DNA from 3 places in the Enterobacter sp. AC1 genome. Region 3 is predicted to be linked to each of the others. Evidence: riboswitches for the same ligand, from Rfam matches in the RefSeq annotation. Region 3 holds a riboswitch; each other region holds the start of a gene.
What was found. A riboswitch is a leader RNA that binds a small molecule or an ion and turns the genes downstream of it on or off. The one in region 3 is predicted to bind thiamine pyrophosphate.
Positions count from the first base shown of each region.

Region 1 (4,173 bases), on a different contig from region 3:
CCGGCCTGACGCTGGAAGGCCCAACCACGGGAGAAAAAGCCGTGGAGAGTCGCCTGGAGGAGGGATGCTATTATCTGCTGTTTGATGGCCGAACCCATCGCGGGGCAAACCATGAGGTACGTAAGTGGATCAGCCACGTGTTATCCCCCTCCAATTTGATCTACCACGCGGAAGAGCAGTACCAGACCTACTGGTTCCCGGCGTACGGCCTGCTTCCGCGCTGGCACCACGCCCGCCCGGCGCACTGCGATAAACCCGCAGGCCTGGAATCCATCACCCTGACCTACTACCGCGAACACGTGGAGCATCGTTTTATCGCCAGGATCATGACCAGACTGCTGGCAGCAGAAGGTGTCAGGCTGGACATCAGGGAAGTGAACTATGACGAATGGCACCAGGGGGAACTTACCAGCGATATCTGGCTGAACAGCGCCAACTTCACCCTGCCGCTCGATTTTTCATTATTCTCACACCTGTATGAGGTCCCGCTGATCCAGCACTGCATCCACCGCGACTGGCAGCAGGATGCAGCCCTGTGGCGTGCAGGCGAAATGAATCTTGCCGTATGGTGCCAGCAGCTGCTGTCTGAACAGGCGATCGTCCCCTTGATCCACCACTGGCTGATGATCCAGGGACAGCGCAGCATGCGCGGTTTGCGGATGAACACCCTGGGCTGGTTTGATTTCAAATCGGCCTGGTTTGCGCCGCCGGAACCATAACGCTTTCGTAATATTCACCAAATCATTACAATAGCGCCGTTCTCAACGGGGTGCTGCATCACAGATGTGCGCTGAGATAATACCCGTCGAACCTGATCCGGATAACGCCGGCGAAGGGATTTGAGGCTGTCGCTCAAAATCCTTTGCCACTCAACTTTGAGGTGCAAAGTGTTAAAAAAAGCTCTTCCCCTGCTGGCGCTGTTTGCGCTGCCTGCTTTTGCTAAGCCCGTTCTGACGGTCTACACCTACGACTCTTTTTCTGCCGACTGGGGCCCTGGCCCGGTCGTCAAAAAAGCCTTTGAAGCTGACTGTAACTGCGAACTGAAGTTTGTGGCGCTGGAAGATGGCGTCTCGCTGCTCAACCGTCTGCGCATGGAAGGTAAAAACAGTAAAGCCGACGTGGTGCTCGGGCTGGATAACAATCTGCTGGACGCTGCCTCACAAACCAAACTGTTTGCCAAAAGCGGCGTAGCGGCAGATGCCGTTAACGTACCTGGCGGCTGGAAAAACGACACCTTTGTGCCGTTCGACTACGGCTACTTTGCTTTTGTTTACGACAAAAACAAGCTGAAAAACCCGCCGAAAAGCCTGAAAGAGCTGGTAGAAAGCGACCAGAAATGGCGCGTCATTTATGAGGACCCGCGCACCAGTACGCCGGGTCTGGGCCTGCTGCTGTGGATGCAAAAGGTCTACGGCGATAAAGCGCCGGAAGCGTGGCAAAAACTGGCCGCCAAAACCGTCACCGTGACCAAAGGCTGGAGCGAAGCCTATGGCCTGTTCCTGAAAGGCGAAAGCGACCTGGTGTTGAGCTACACCACCTCTCCGGCCTATCACATTATCGCCGAGAAGAAAGACAACTACGCGGCTGCTGATTTTGCTGAAGGGCATTATCTGCAGGTGGAAGTGGCCGCGCGCACCGTCGCCAGCAAACAGCCGGAACTCGCAGAAAAGTTCCTGAAATTTATGGTTTCGCCCGCGTTCCAGAACGCCATCCCGGCAGGTAACTGGATGTATCCCGTCACGAACGTTGCGCTGCCGGCAGGTTTCGAGCAGCTGACCAAACCAAAAACCTCGCTGGAATTTACGCCGCAGCAGGTCGCCGCGCAGCGTGCAGCATGGGTAAGTGAATGGCAACGCGCCGTCAGCCGCTGATTCCCGGCTGGTTACTGCCCGGGCTGCTCGCCGCCGTAGTGATGGTGGCGGTCAGCCTGGGGGCCTTTCTTGCGTTGTGGTTTAACGCACCGGAGAGCGACCTTCTCGCCCTCTGGCACGACAGCTACCTCTGGCACGTGATCCGGTTCTCCTTCTGGCAGGCGTTTCTTTCTGCCCTGCTGTCGGTGATCCCGGCTATTTTTCTTGCGCGCGCGCTCTATCGCAGGCGTTTCCCCGGCAGGCAGGCGCTGCTGCGCCTGTGCGCCATGACGCTGATCCTGCCCGTGCTGGTGGCGGTATTTGGCATTCTGAGCGTTTACGGTCGCCAGGGCTGGCTGGCTTACCTGTGGAGTCAGCTTGGTCTTGAATGGACATTCTCCCCCTACGGGCTGAAGGGCATTCTGCTGGCGCACGTGTTTTTCAATATGCCGATGGCGACGCGACTCTTTTTGCAGGCGCTGGAGAACATTCCCGGCGAACAGCGTCAGATTGCCGCCCAGCTTGGCATGCGCGGCGCGTCATTCTTCCGCTTTGTCGAATGGCCGTGGCTGCGCCGCCAGCTTCCCCCCGTGGCGGCATTAATCTTTATGCTCTGCTTTGCCAGCTTTGCCACCGTGCTTTCGCTCGGCGGCGGACCGCAGGCGACGACCATTGAGCTGGCGATTTACCAGGCGCTGAGTTACGACTACGATCCCGGGCGCGCCGCGCTGCTGGCGATGGTGCAGATGGGATGCTGTCTTGCACTGGTGCTGCTGAGCCAGCGGCTGAGTAAAGCCATTCCCACTGGCAGCAATCAAATAACCGGCTGGCGCGATCCGCAGGACAGCCTGCACAGCCGCATCACCGATTTTGCCCTGATCGCACTGGCGCTCCTGCTGCTGCTGCCGCCACTAATGGCCGTTATCGTTGACGGTCTTAATCTCAATCTCCTGTCCGTCCTGCAACAGCCTATCCTCTGGCAGGCCACCGGAACCTCACTTCGTATTGCACTGGCCGCAGGGCTGCTGTGCGTCACGCTGACCATGATGCTGCTGTGGAGCAGCCGCGAACTGCATGCCCGACAGGCGCCAAAAGCCGGGCACGCGCTGGAGCTGACAGGCATGCTGATTCTGGCCATGCCGGGGATCGTGCTGGCGACGGGCTTTTTCCTGCTGTTCAACAGCACCATCGGCCTGCCGGAAAGCGCCGACGGTATTGTGATTTTCACCAACGCCCTGATGGCCATTCCTTACGCGCTCAAGGTGCTGGAAAATCCGATGCGCGACGTCAACGGCCGCTACAGTTTGCTCTGTCAGTCGCTGGGGATGAAGGGCTGGCAACGGCTGAAGGTGGTCGAACTGCGCGCGCTAAAACGTCCGCTGGCGCAGGCGCTGGCGTTTGCCTGCGTGCTCTCAATGGGTGATTTTGGGGTCGTGGCGCTTTTCGGAAATGACAATTTCCGCACGCTGCCCTACTGGCTGTATCAGCAAATCGGCTCCTACCGCAGCCAGGACGGCGCGGTGACCGCGCTTTTGCTGCTACTGCTGTGCTTTGCCTTATTTACCGTTATCGAAAAACTTCCGGGGCGTGATGTTAAAACTGACTGATGTAACCTGGCTTTATCAGCATCTGCCGATGCGCTTCACGCTCTCCGTGCGTCAGGGAGAGATGATTGCCGTGCTTGGCCCAAGCGGTGCGGGAAAAAGCACGCTGCTCAATTTGGTGGCGGGATTTCTGCAGCCGGCAAGCGGATCGATAGTCATTGAAAACCGGGACCATACCCATACGCCGCCCGCAAAACGCCCGGTATCCATGCTGTTTCAGGAAAACAACCTGTTTACCCACCTGACGGTGCGGCAGAACATCGCGCTGGGGATGGATCCGGGGCTCAAGCTTAACGATGCCCAGCGTCAGAAGCTGGCGATCATTGCCGCGCAGATGGGGATAGACGGGCTTATCGACAGGCTGCCGGGCGAGCTTTCCGGCGGCCAGCGTCAGCGCGTGGCGCTGGCGCGTTGTCTGGTACGCGAGCAGCCGATCCTGCTGCTGGATGAACCGTTCTCAGCGCTCGATCCCGCTCTGCGCCAGGAGATGCTGGCGCTGGTGCAGGACGTCTGTCAGCGCCAGCAGCTCACGATGCTGATGGTTTCGCACAGTATTGAGGATGCCGCGCGGATTGCACCGAGATCGGTGGTTATTGCCGAAGGGCGAATTGCGTGGGATGGAAAAACAGAAGAGCTGCTAAGTGGTAAAGCGGGGGCGTCTTCACTGTTGGGCATTCCTGCGGCCTGATGCCCTCTCCCTGTGGGCTGAGGGATCCCCA
Region 1 is NZ_JBNDIZ010000009.1:223-4,395, reverse strand. It holds gene sgrR (HTH-type transcriptional regulator SgrR) at 1-719, shown strand, start outside; TPP riboswitch at 756-856, shown strand; gene thiB (thiamine ABC transporter substrate binding subunit) at 888-1,871, shown strand; gene thiP (thiamine/thiamine pyrophosphate ABC transporter permease ThiP) at 1,847-3,457, shown strand; gene thiQ (thiamine ABC transporter ATP-binding protein ThiQ) at 3,441-4,142, shown strand.
Region 1: linked by a shared signal. The riboswitch ahead of thiB (thiamine ABC transporter substrate binding subunit) and the one ahead of thiC (phosphomethylpyrimidine synthase ThiC) in region 3 are both predicted to bind thiamine pyrophosphate.

Region 2 (4,173 bases), on a different contig from region 3:
ACAACGGCTGGTGCCTGGCGCTGGTGGAGCCAGACGGCGAGCGCACCTTTATGTCGTTTAGCGGGGTGGAGAACCAGTGGCAGCAGCGCTGGCTTGATGCGCTTCATGTTCCGCAAAACAGCCTGGTCTATTTGTCCGGCTACCAGCTGGCCTCGCCGTGCGGCGAGCTGCTGACGGGCTGGCTGGAAGGATTGCGGGACGTGACGGCGTTTATCGATTTCGGCCCTCGCATCGCGGATATCCCCGACGCGCTGATGGCGCGGATCATGGCCTGCAGGCCGATCGTGTCGCTCAACCGCCAGGAGGCGCAACTTGCCGCTGAACGGCTCGGCGTGGAGGTCGAAACGCTAGGAACACAGTGGCAGCAGCGCTTCGGCGCCGCGCTGATTGTGCGGCATGATAAAGACGGTGCCGCCTGGTATGACGGCGACGCCTCGGGCGTTATTCCGGCGTGCCCGGCTACGGTCGTGGACACCATTGGCGCAGGCGATAGCCATGCGGGCGGCACGCTTGCCGGGCTGGCGGCGGGATGGTCGCTGGCGGAAGCGGTGCAGCTCGGCAACGCGGTCGCCGCCTGGGTGGTCAGCCACCGCGGCGGCGATTGCGCCCCCACTCGCGAGGCATTACTCCTCGCACACAAAGACGTATAGATCGCTGCGGCAGTAGCTGATGCTGTACTCAATCGGCCGGTGTTGCTGATCGAGCGCGACCTGCTTGATCACCAGCACCGGTATTTTTTCATCCATCCTGATGTGCGCCTGAAACTCGCTATCCGGCATGCGGGCGCTGACGCGCGAGCGGGTGCGCTGCGGGAAGATATTCTGGCTGCGGAAGTAATCGTAGAGTGAGATACCGATCGCATCCGGATCGGGAATTAACCCGACCGGCACCCAGGACTCCTCAATCGAGACCGCGTCCTCGTCAACGTAGCGAATACGCTTGAGCAGGAATACCTCGCTTTCGGGAGGAATTGAAAGGTGATTCGCCACCTCTTCCGGACACTTCACCACCCGCTTGTTGACCCACAGCGTATTCGGCTTCTGGCCGCGCAGCACCACCTGCTGGGAAAAACCGCGCGCCTCTTTGAGCGAGTATTCAAAGATGTTGTTGATTTGCGTTCCATAGCCGCGGGCGCGGGTCACCACGCCCTCTTCCTCAAGCGCCTGCATCGCTTTACGCACGGTGATGCGCGACACGCCGGTTAACTGACTCAGATCGCGCTCGCCGGGCAAAATATTGCCGTGCTCCAGCACCCCGCTGCGCACCGCATTTTTTACCGTTTCGGCAAACTTCAGGTACAGCGGCGTGTTGTCGGGCGTGGCGATCCGTTCATTCAGTTGAGCGATTAACCGGGTATGCGCTTGTTCCATCTCTGTTTTTCTCAGGCGTGGTGTATCCTGCCAGTATAAGGCCTACCACCATGCATGAAAATGGTGAACCGGCCCAATACCGTGACCGACCTCCAGACTATCCGCTTTTGCCAGCGCCGCCGAGAGCCAGGCTTTCGCTTCCTGCACCGTATCGGCCCAGCTTTCATGCCGTGGGCGCAGCGCCGCCAGCGCGGCAGAGAGCGTGCACCCGGTGCCGTGGGTATTTTTGGTCTGCACGCGCGGCGCGGTGAAGCGCAGCTCGCCATCGCGGGTGAAGAGCCAGTCCGGGCTTTCCGCGTCATCCAGATGCCCGCCCTTCATCAGCACCGCCCCGCAGCCCATTGCCAGCAGCGCATTCCCCTGCTCTTTCATCTCGCGTTCAGTTTGCGCGTGCGGCGCACCTAACAGCGCGGCGGCTTCGGGCAGGTTTGGCGTAATGAGCGCCACCTGCGGCAGCAGCTTTTTGCGCAGCGTCTCAACGGCGGAAGCGGAGAGCAGCGGGTCACCGCTTTTTGCCAGCATGACGGTATCCAGCACCACGTTTTGCACCTGATAGCGTTGAAGCCGTTCCGCCACCGCTTCAACAATATCCGTCTCGGCCAGCATGCCGATTTTGGTGGTATCGATGCGCACGTCGCTGAACACCGAATCCAGCTGCGCGGCGACAAAATCAGGCTCGATACGGTAGACCGACTGCACGCCGCGCGTGTTTTGCGCCACCAGCGCGGTAATGACCGAGCAGCCGTACGCGCCAAGCGCGGAGAACGTTTTCAGGTCGGCCTGAATGCCTGCTCCGCCGCTGGGATCGGTGCCGGCGATGGTCAGTGCGTTAATCCGCTTCATGCCTGCTCCTCCAGCGTGTACAGCGCATCCAGGAACGCGCTGGCAAAACTGCCCGGGCCACCAGACTGCGCAACGGCGATCGTTCCGGCCCGCTTCATCCATCCGCAGGCGGCAGCGACGTTATCCAGCCGATCGCCCGGCAGCGAGCAGCTCGCCGCCACAACGGCAGAGAGCGCGCACCCTGTGCCCACCACGCGCGTCATCAGCGGATCACCGCCCGTGACCGTGCGGGTTCGTTGTCCGTCCGTGATGTAATCCACCTCACCGGTGACGACCACGATGGCATTAATCTGGCGGGCCAGCGCCTCGGCAGCAGGCACCGCGCTGGCGGCGGTGTCGGTGGTATCAACGCCGCGCCCGCCCGCGCTCATGCCGGCAAGGGCCAGAATTTCGGAGGCATTGCCGCGAATGGCCGCCGGCTTCAGGGCGAGAATTTGATGGCAAAAACGGGTGCGGAACGCCAGGGCGCCGACGGCAACCGGGTCCAGCGTCCAGGGTTTTCCTGCCGCCACCGCGCCCTCAATCGCCCGGCGCATCGACTGGGCGCGCGGCGACGTCAGCGTGCCAACGTTAATCAGCAGCGCATCGGCCATCCCGGCAAACTGTTCGGCCTCTTCGGCCTCAATCACCATCGCCGGGGATGCGCCAAGCGCCAGCAAAACGTTAGCCGTAAAGGTCTGCACGACATCGTTGGTCATACAATGGGTAAGCGGAGAACGGGTTCGGAAGTGGTGTAAAACGTGTAAATCGAGCAGGTCAGGCTGCATAGTTTCGCTCCTGCCTTGCGTGAAGAAGCGATGACCGGGAAGGCATCTGACTTCCCTACGCTGGCATTATCCAGATCAGGTAATACGGGTATTTCTCAGCCTTCATAAAGAAGGGCACCCCGAGTCATTTGGTAAAACAATCTTCTGATTTCTCGCCAGCTTAAGGTAAGTGGCTCGTTAGCACAAGCCCGCCTTCCCGGTCATCGTTTCTTCACGCAGAAGGAGCAACGCACTATTTCACTTTTATACTAGTTTTAACACAGCGATTATCACTGACCTGCTACCCGTTGATTAATAAACCTCGATGTAAGTAATATCTTCATAAGCCACATGAGGACATCCCCATGAAGAAGCGTTTTTCCGACGAACAGATCATCAATATTCTCCGCAAGACTGAAGCCGGGGTTTCTGCCCTGAGCTCTGTCTTAAGCACGCCATTTCCCACGCCACCTTTTTATAACTGGCGCAAGTAGTATGGCGGTATGGAGGTTAAACGCCTGAAGTCGCTTGAGTAAGAGAGCACCAGACTCAAGAAGCTGCTTGCCGAAGCCATGCTTGATAAGGAGGCACTTCAGATGGCTCTGGGGCGAAAGCACTGACGAAAGACCACAAGCGGGAAGCCGTTAAGTTTATGTGTGATGCGACCGGTCTGTCGCAACTTCATGCCTGCAGGCTTATAGGTTTGTCTCTGTCGACCTGCCGCTACGAGGCTCAGCATCCGGCGGCTGATGCGCATTTATCAGGGCGCATCACTGAACTGGCACTCGAGCGCAGGCGTTTTGGCTACCGCCGCATCTGGCTGTTACTGCGCCGTGAAGGCCTTCATGTTAATCACAAGCGCGTGTACCGCCTTTATCATCTCAGTGGGCTGGGCGTAAAACGCAGACGGCGTCGTAAAGGCCTGGCAACGGAGCGTCTGCCGCTGCTCCGTCCGGCTGCACCCAACCTGACCTAGTCAATGGAATTCGTCATGGAAGCGCTGGACACCTGTCGCAGGATCAAGTGCCTGACCTATGTGGACGGCTTCACGAAGGAGTGTCTGACAATTATCACCGCATTCGGGATTGCAGGCGTTCAGGTCACGCGTATTCTGAACAGTATTGCACTGTTTCGAGGCTAACCGGCAACGTTATGAACGGACCAGGGACCGGAGTTCACTTGCCGCGCACTGGATCAATGGGCCTTTGAGCATG
Region 2 is NZ_JBNDIZ010000003.1:289,364-293,536, forward strand. It holds gene M2433_RS11135 (PfkB family carbohydrate kinase) at 1-650, shown strand, start outside; gene M2433_RS11140 (GntR family transcriptional regulator) at 624-1,370, opposite strand; gene thiD (bifunctional hydroxymethylpyrimidine kinase/phosphomethylpyrimidine kinase) at 1,413-2,213, opposite strand; gene thiM (hydroxyethylthiazole kinase) at 2,210-2,980, opposite strand; TPP riboswitch at 3,016-3,112, opposite strand; partial or broken gene M2433_RS11155 (IS3 family transposase) at 3,325-4,173, shown strand, end outside.
Region 2: linked by a shared signal. The riboswitch ahead of thiM (hydroxyethylthiazole kinase) and the one ahead of thiC (phosphomethylpyrimidine synthase ThiC) in region 3 are both predicted to bind thiamine pyrophosphate.

Region 3 (4,173 bases):
ATGACGGGTGTGCTGCGCCAGCAGGATGGAATCCTCCCGGCGGATAGCGACGATAATGCACGGCGCAATCTGGGGATAGTAGCGTTCGCGGCAGTGGCTGCAGAGCATCGCCCACTCGGTTTTGCTCCGGTGCATGGTATGACCGCAGTAGCCGCAGTATTTATGCGAGCGGTAAAACTCCGCCAGCTGCACGCCGCGCCCCGCCAGCTGGAACAGACCCACGTCCAGATCCAGCACCTGGCGCACCGATCCCATATCCTGGCGGCGAGGCTGTTGGATCAACCACACCGCATCCCCCTGCCATTCGCCGATCTTCAGCGCAGGGAGTCCCACAAGATCGAACGCCTCTGCTGCGCCATAAGGGATCTCTCCGCCAGGAAGCCATAATTTTTGTTCGTGACTGACGATCCACCAACCCAGATCTGATTTTTCAATAATACGATCCATATCTATTGCACTACCTTCGCTTCACTGACATGTTGTTAGCATTGTGGTTACATTTTGGATAAGCAGATTCAATCCTAAACCTTGCGGAGTCGACCATGTTAAACCAGCTAGAGAGCCTGACTGAGCGCGTTAGAGGAAGTAACAAACTGGTGGATCGCTGGCTACACGTGCGCAAGCATCTACTCGTGGCTTATTACAATCTGGTCGGTATTAAGCCTGGCAAAGAATCGTTTATGCGACTGAATGAAAAATCGCTGGATGATTTTTGTCAGGGCCTGGTCGACTATCTGTCCGACGGCCATTTCAATATTTATGAACGCATTATCCGCGAAATGGAAGGGACAACGCCGTATTTAGCGGCCAGCAAACTCTATCCGCTGCTGGAAGCCAACACCCAGCAGATCATGGATTACTACGATTCCACGCTTGAGAACGCCATCGATCACGACAACTATCTTGAGTTCCAGCGGGCGCTTTCCGACCTTGGTGAAGCGCTGGAAGAGCGATTCACGCTGGAAGATAAGCTGATCGCCCTGGCCCTGGATAACGGCCTGGATGTCAGCCACGAAGATAACATCGTGCGCCCTGCTTGAGTTCTTAATCGTTAACGAGTAATTTACAACCATTCGCCCCTCTCACGAGGGGGATTTTTCTTGTCGGAGTGCCCAGTGTGAAAGCACGGGCTGAGACCGTTAATTCGGGATCCGCGGAACCTGATCAGGCTAATACCTGCGAAGGGAACAAGAGTCACACTGCTGTTGTATCGCCCCCGGGCGATCCTCTCTTGCTTCATCCGTCGTCTGACAAGCCATGTCCTTCACTTTTGGAATGAGCTATGTCTACTGCAAAACTGACCCGCCGCGAACAGCGCGCACAGGCCCAACGCTTCATTGATACCCTGGAAGGCACCGCTTTCCCGAACTCTAAACGCATCTACATTTCCGGCTCGCAGGCCGATATCCGCGTCCCGATGCGTGAAATCCAGCTTAGCCCGACGCTTATCGGCGGCAGCAAAGATAACCCGCAGTATGAAGACAACGAAGCCGTACCGGTGTATGACACCTCCGGCCCGTACGGCGATCCCTCTGTGACTATCAACGTCCAGCAGGGTCTGGCAAAGCTGCGCCAGCCGTGGATTGATGCACGTAACGACTGCGAAGAACTGAGCGTGCGTAGCTCTGCATATACCCAAGAACGCCTGGCCGACGACGGTCTGGACGAGCTGCGCTTCGCCGGGCTGCTGACGCCGAAACGCGCCAGAGCGGGCAAACGCGTGACCCAGCTGCACTATGCGCGTCAGGGGATCGTCACGCCGGAGATGGAGTTCATCGCCATCCGTGAAAACATGGGCCGTGAGCGCATCCGCAGCGAAATACTGCGCCACCAGCATCCGGGCGAGGGCTTTGGCGCTCGCCTGCCGGAGAACATCACGCCGGAGTTTGTGCGTGATGAAGTGGCCGCCGGCCGCGCGATTATCCCCGCCAACATCAACCACCCGGAATCCGAGCCGATGATTATCGGCCGCAACTTCCTGGTGAAGGTCAACGCTAACATCGGCAACTCGGCCGTTACCTCCTCCATCGAAGAAGAGGTGGAAAAGCTGGTCTGGTCAACGCGCTGGGGCGCGGACACGGTGATGGACCTCTCCACAGGCCGCTATATTCACGAAACCCGCGAGTGGATCCTGCGTAACAGCCCGGTCCCAATCGGCACCGTCCCGATTTATCAGGCGCTGGAGAAAGTGAGCGGCATTGCTGAAGACCTCACCTGGGAAGCCTTCCGCGACACGCTGCTGGAGCAGGCTGAACAGGGGGTAGATTACTTCACCATTCACGCGGGCGTACTGCTGCGCTACGTGCCGATGACGGCGAAACGCCTGACCGGTATTGTCTCGCGCGGCGGCTCCATCATGGCGAAGTGGTGCCTCTCGCATCACCAGGAAAACTTCCTCTACGAACACTTCCGCGAGATTTGCGAAATCTGTGCCGCGTACGATGTCTCTCTGTCGCTGGGCGACGGCCTGCGTCCGGGCTCCATTCGCGATGCCAACGATGAGGCGCAGTTTGCCGAGCTGCACACGCTGGGTGAACTGACCAAAATCGCCTGGGAGTATGACGTGCAGGTGATGATTGAAGGCCCGGGACACGTGCCGATGCAGATGATCCGCCGCAACATGACGGAAGAGCTGGAGCACTGCCACGAAGCGCCGTTCTATACCCTGGGGCCGCTGACCACCGATATTGCGCCAGGCTATGACCACTTCACGTCCGGGATTGGTGCGGCGATGATCGGCTGGTTCGGCTGCGCCATGCTCTGCTACGTGACGCCGAAAGAGCACCTCGGCCTGCCAAACAAAGAGGATGTAAAGCAGGGGCTGATTACCTACAAAATTGCCGCCCATGCCGCCGATCTGGCCAAAGGCCATCCGGGCGCGCAAATCCGCGATAACGCCATGTCGAAGGCGCGTTTTGAATTCCGCTGGGAAGACCAGTTCAACCTGGCGCTGGACCCGTTCACCGCCCGCGCCTATCACGATGAGACCCTGCCGCAGGAATCGGGCAAAGTCGCACACTTCTGCTCCATGTGCGGACCGAAATTCTGCTCGATGAAAATCAGCCAGGAGGTGCGCGACTACGCCGCCGCGCAAACCATTGAAGTGGGCATGGCGGACATGTCTGAAACCTTCCGCGCCAAAGGTGGCGAAATCTACCTCAAAAAAGAGGAGGCGTAATGTACCAGCCCGATTTCCCACCCGTTCCCTACCGTTTAGGACTCTATCCGGTGGTGGACAGCGTAGCGTGGATCGAACGTCTGCTGGAGGCAGGCGTTCGCACGATCCAGCTGCGCATCAAGGATAAACGCGATGACGAAGTGGAGGCTGATGTTATCGCCGCCATTGCGCTGGGGCGTCTATATAACGCCCGTCTATTTATCAACGACTACTGGCGACTGGCCGTTAAGCACCAGGCCTACGGCGTGCATCTGGGCCAGGAGGACTTAGAAACAACGGATCTGAGTGTTATCCGCGAAGCCGGATTACGGCTGGGGGTATCAACACACGATGACATGGAGATCGACGTGGCGCTGGCGGCCCGCCCCTCTTACATCGCGCTGGGCCACGTTTTCCCGACGCAGACCAAGCAGATGCCCTCCGCACCGCAGGGACTGACGCAGCTGGCGAGTCACGTCAAACGCCTTGCCGATTATCCCACCGTTGCTATCGGTGGGATTAGCCTGGAACGGGCTCCGTCCGTGCTGGAGACGGGCGTCGGCAGCATCGCCGTCGTCAGCGCCATCACCCAGGCCGCAGACTGGCAGTCTGCCACCCAACAGCTGTTACAGCTGGCAGGAGCTGGCGATGAACGATCGTGATTTTATGCGCTACAGCCGTCAGATCCTGCTGGAGGATATCGCCATCGACGGGCAGCAAAAGCTGCTTGCCAGCCGGGTGCTGATTGTCGGCCTGGGCGGATTAGGCGCGCCCGCGGCGCTCTATCTGGCAGGTGCCGGTATCGGCACGCTGGTGCTGGCCGACGATGACGACGTTCATCTCAGCAACCTGCAGCGACAAATCCTCTTTACCACCGGCGATATCAACCAGCCTAAAGCGCACATCACCCGGCAGCGGCTACACCAGCTTAATCCGGACATCGAGTTGGTTGCGCGACAGGAACGTCTTTGCGGCGAGAGCCTGCACCGTGAAGTCGCGCTTGCCGACGTGGTGCT
Region 3 is NZ_JBNDIZ010000005.1:7,383-11,555, forward strand. It holds gene nudC (NAD(+) diphosphatase) at 1-447, opposite strand, end outside; gene rsd (sigma D regulator) at 543-1,040, shown strand; TPP riboswitch at 1,095-1,204, shown strand; gene thiC (phosphomethylpyrimidine synthase ThiC) at 1,283-3,178, shown strand; gene thiE (thiamine phosphate synthase) at 3,178-3,819, shown strand; gene M2433_RS14965 (HesA/MoeB/ThiF family protein) at 3,806-4,173, shown strand, end outside.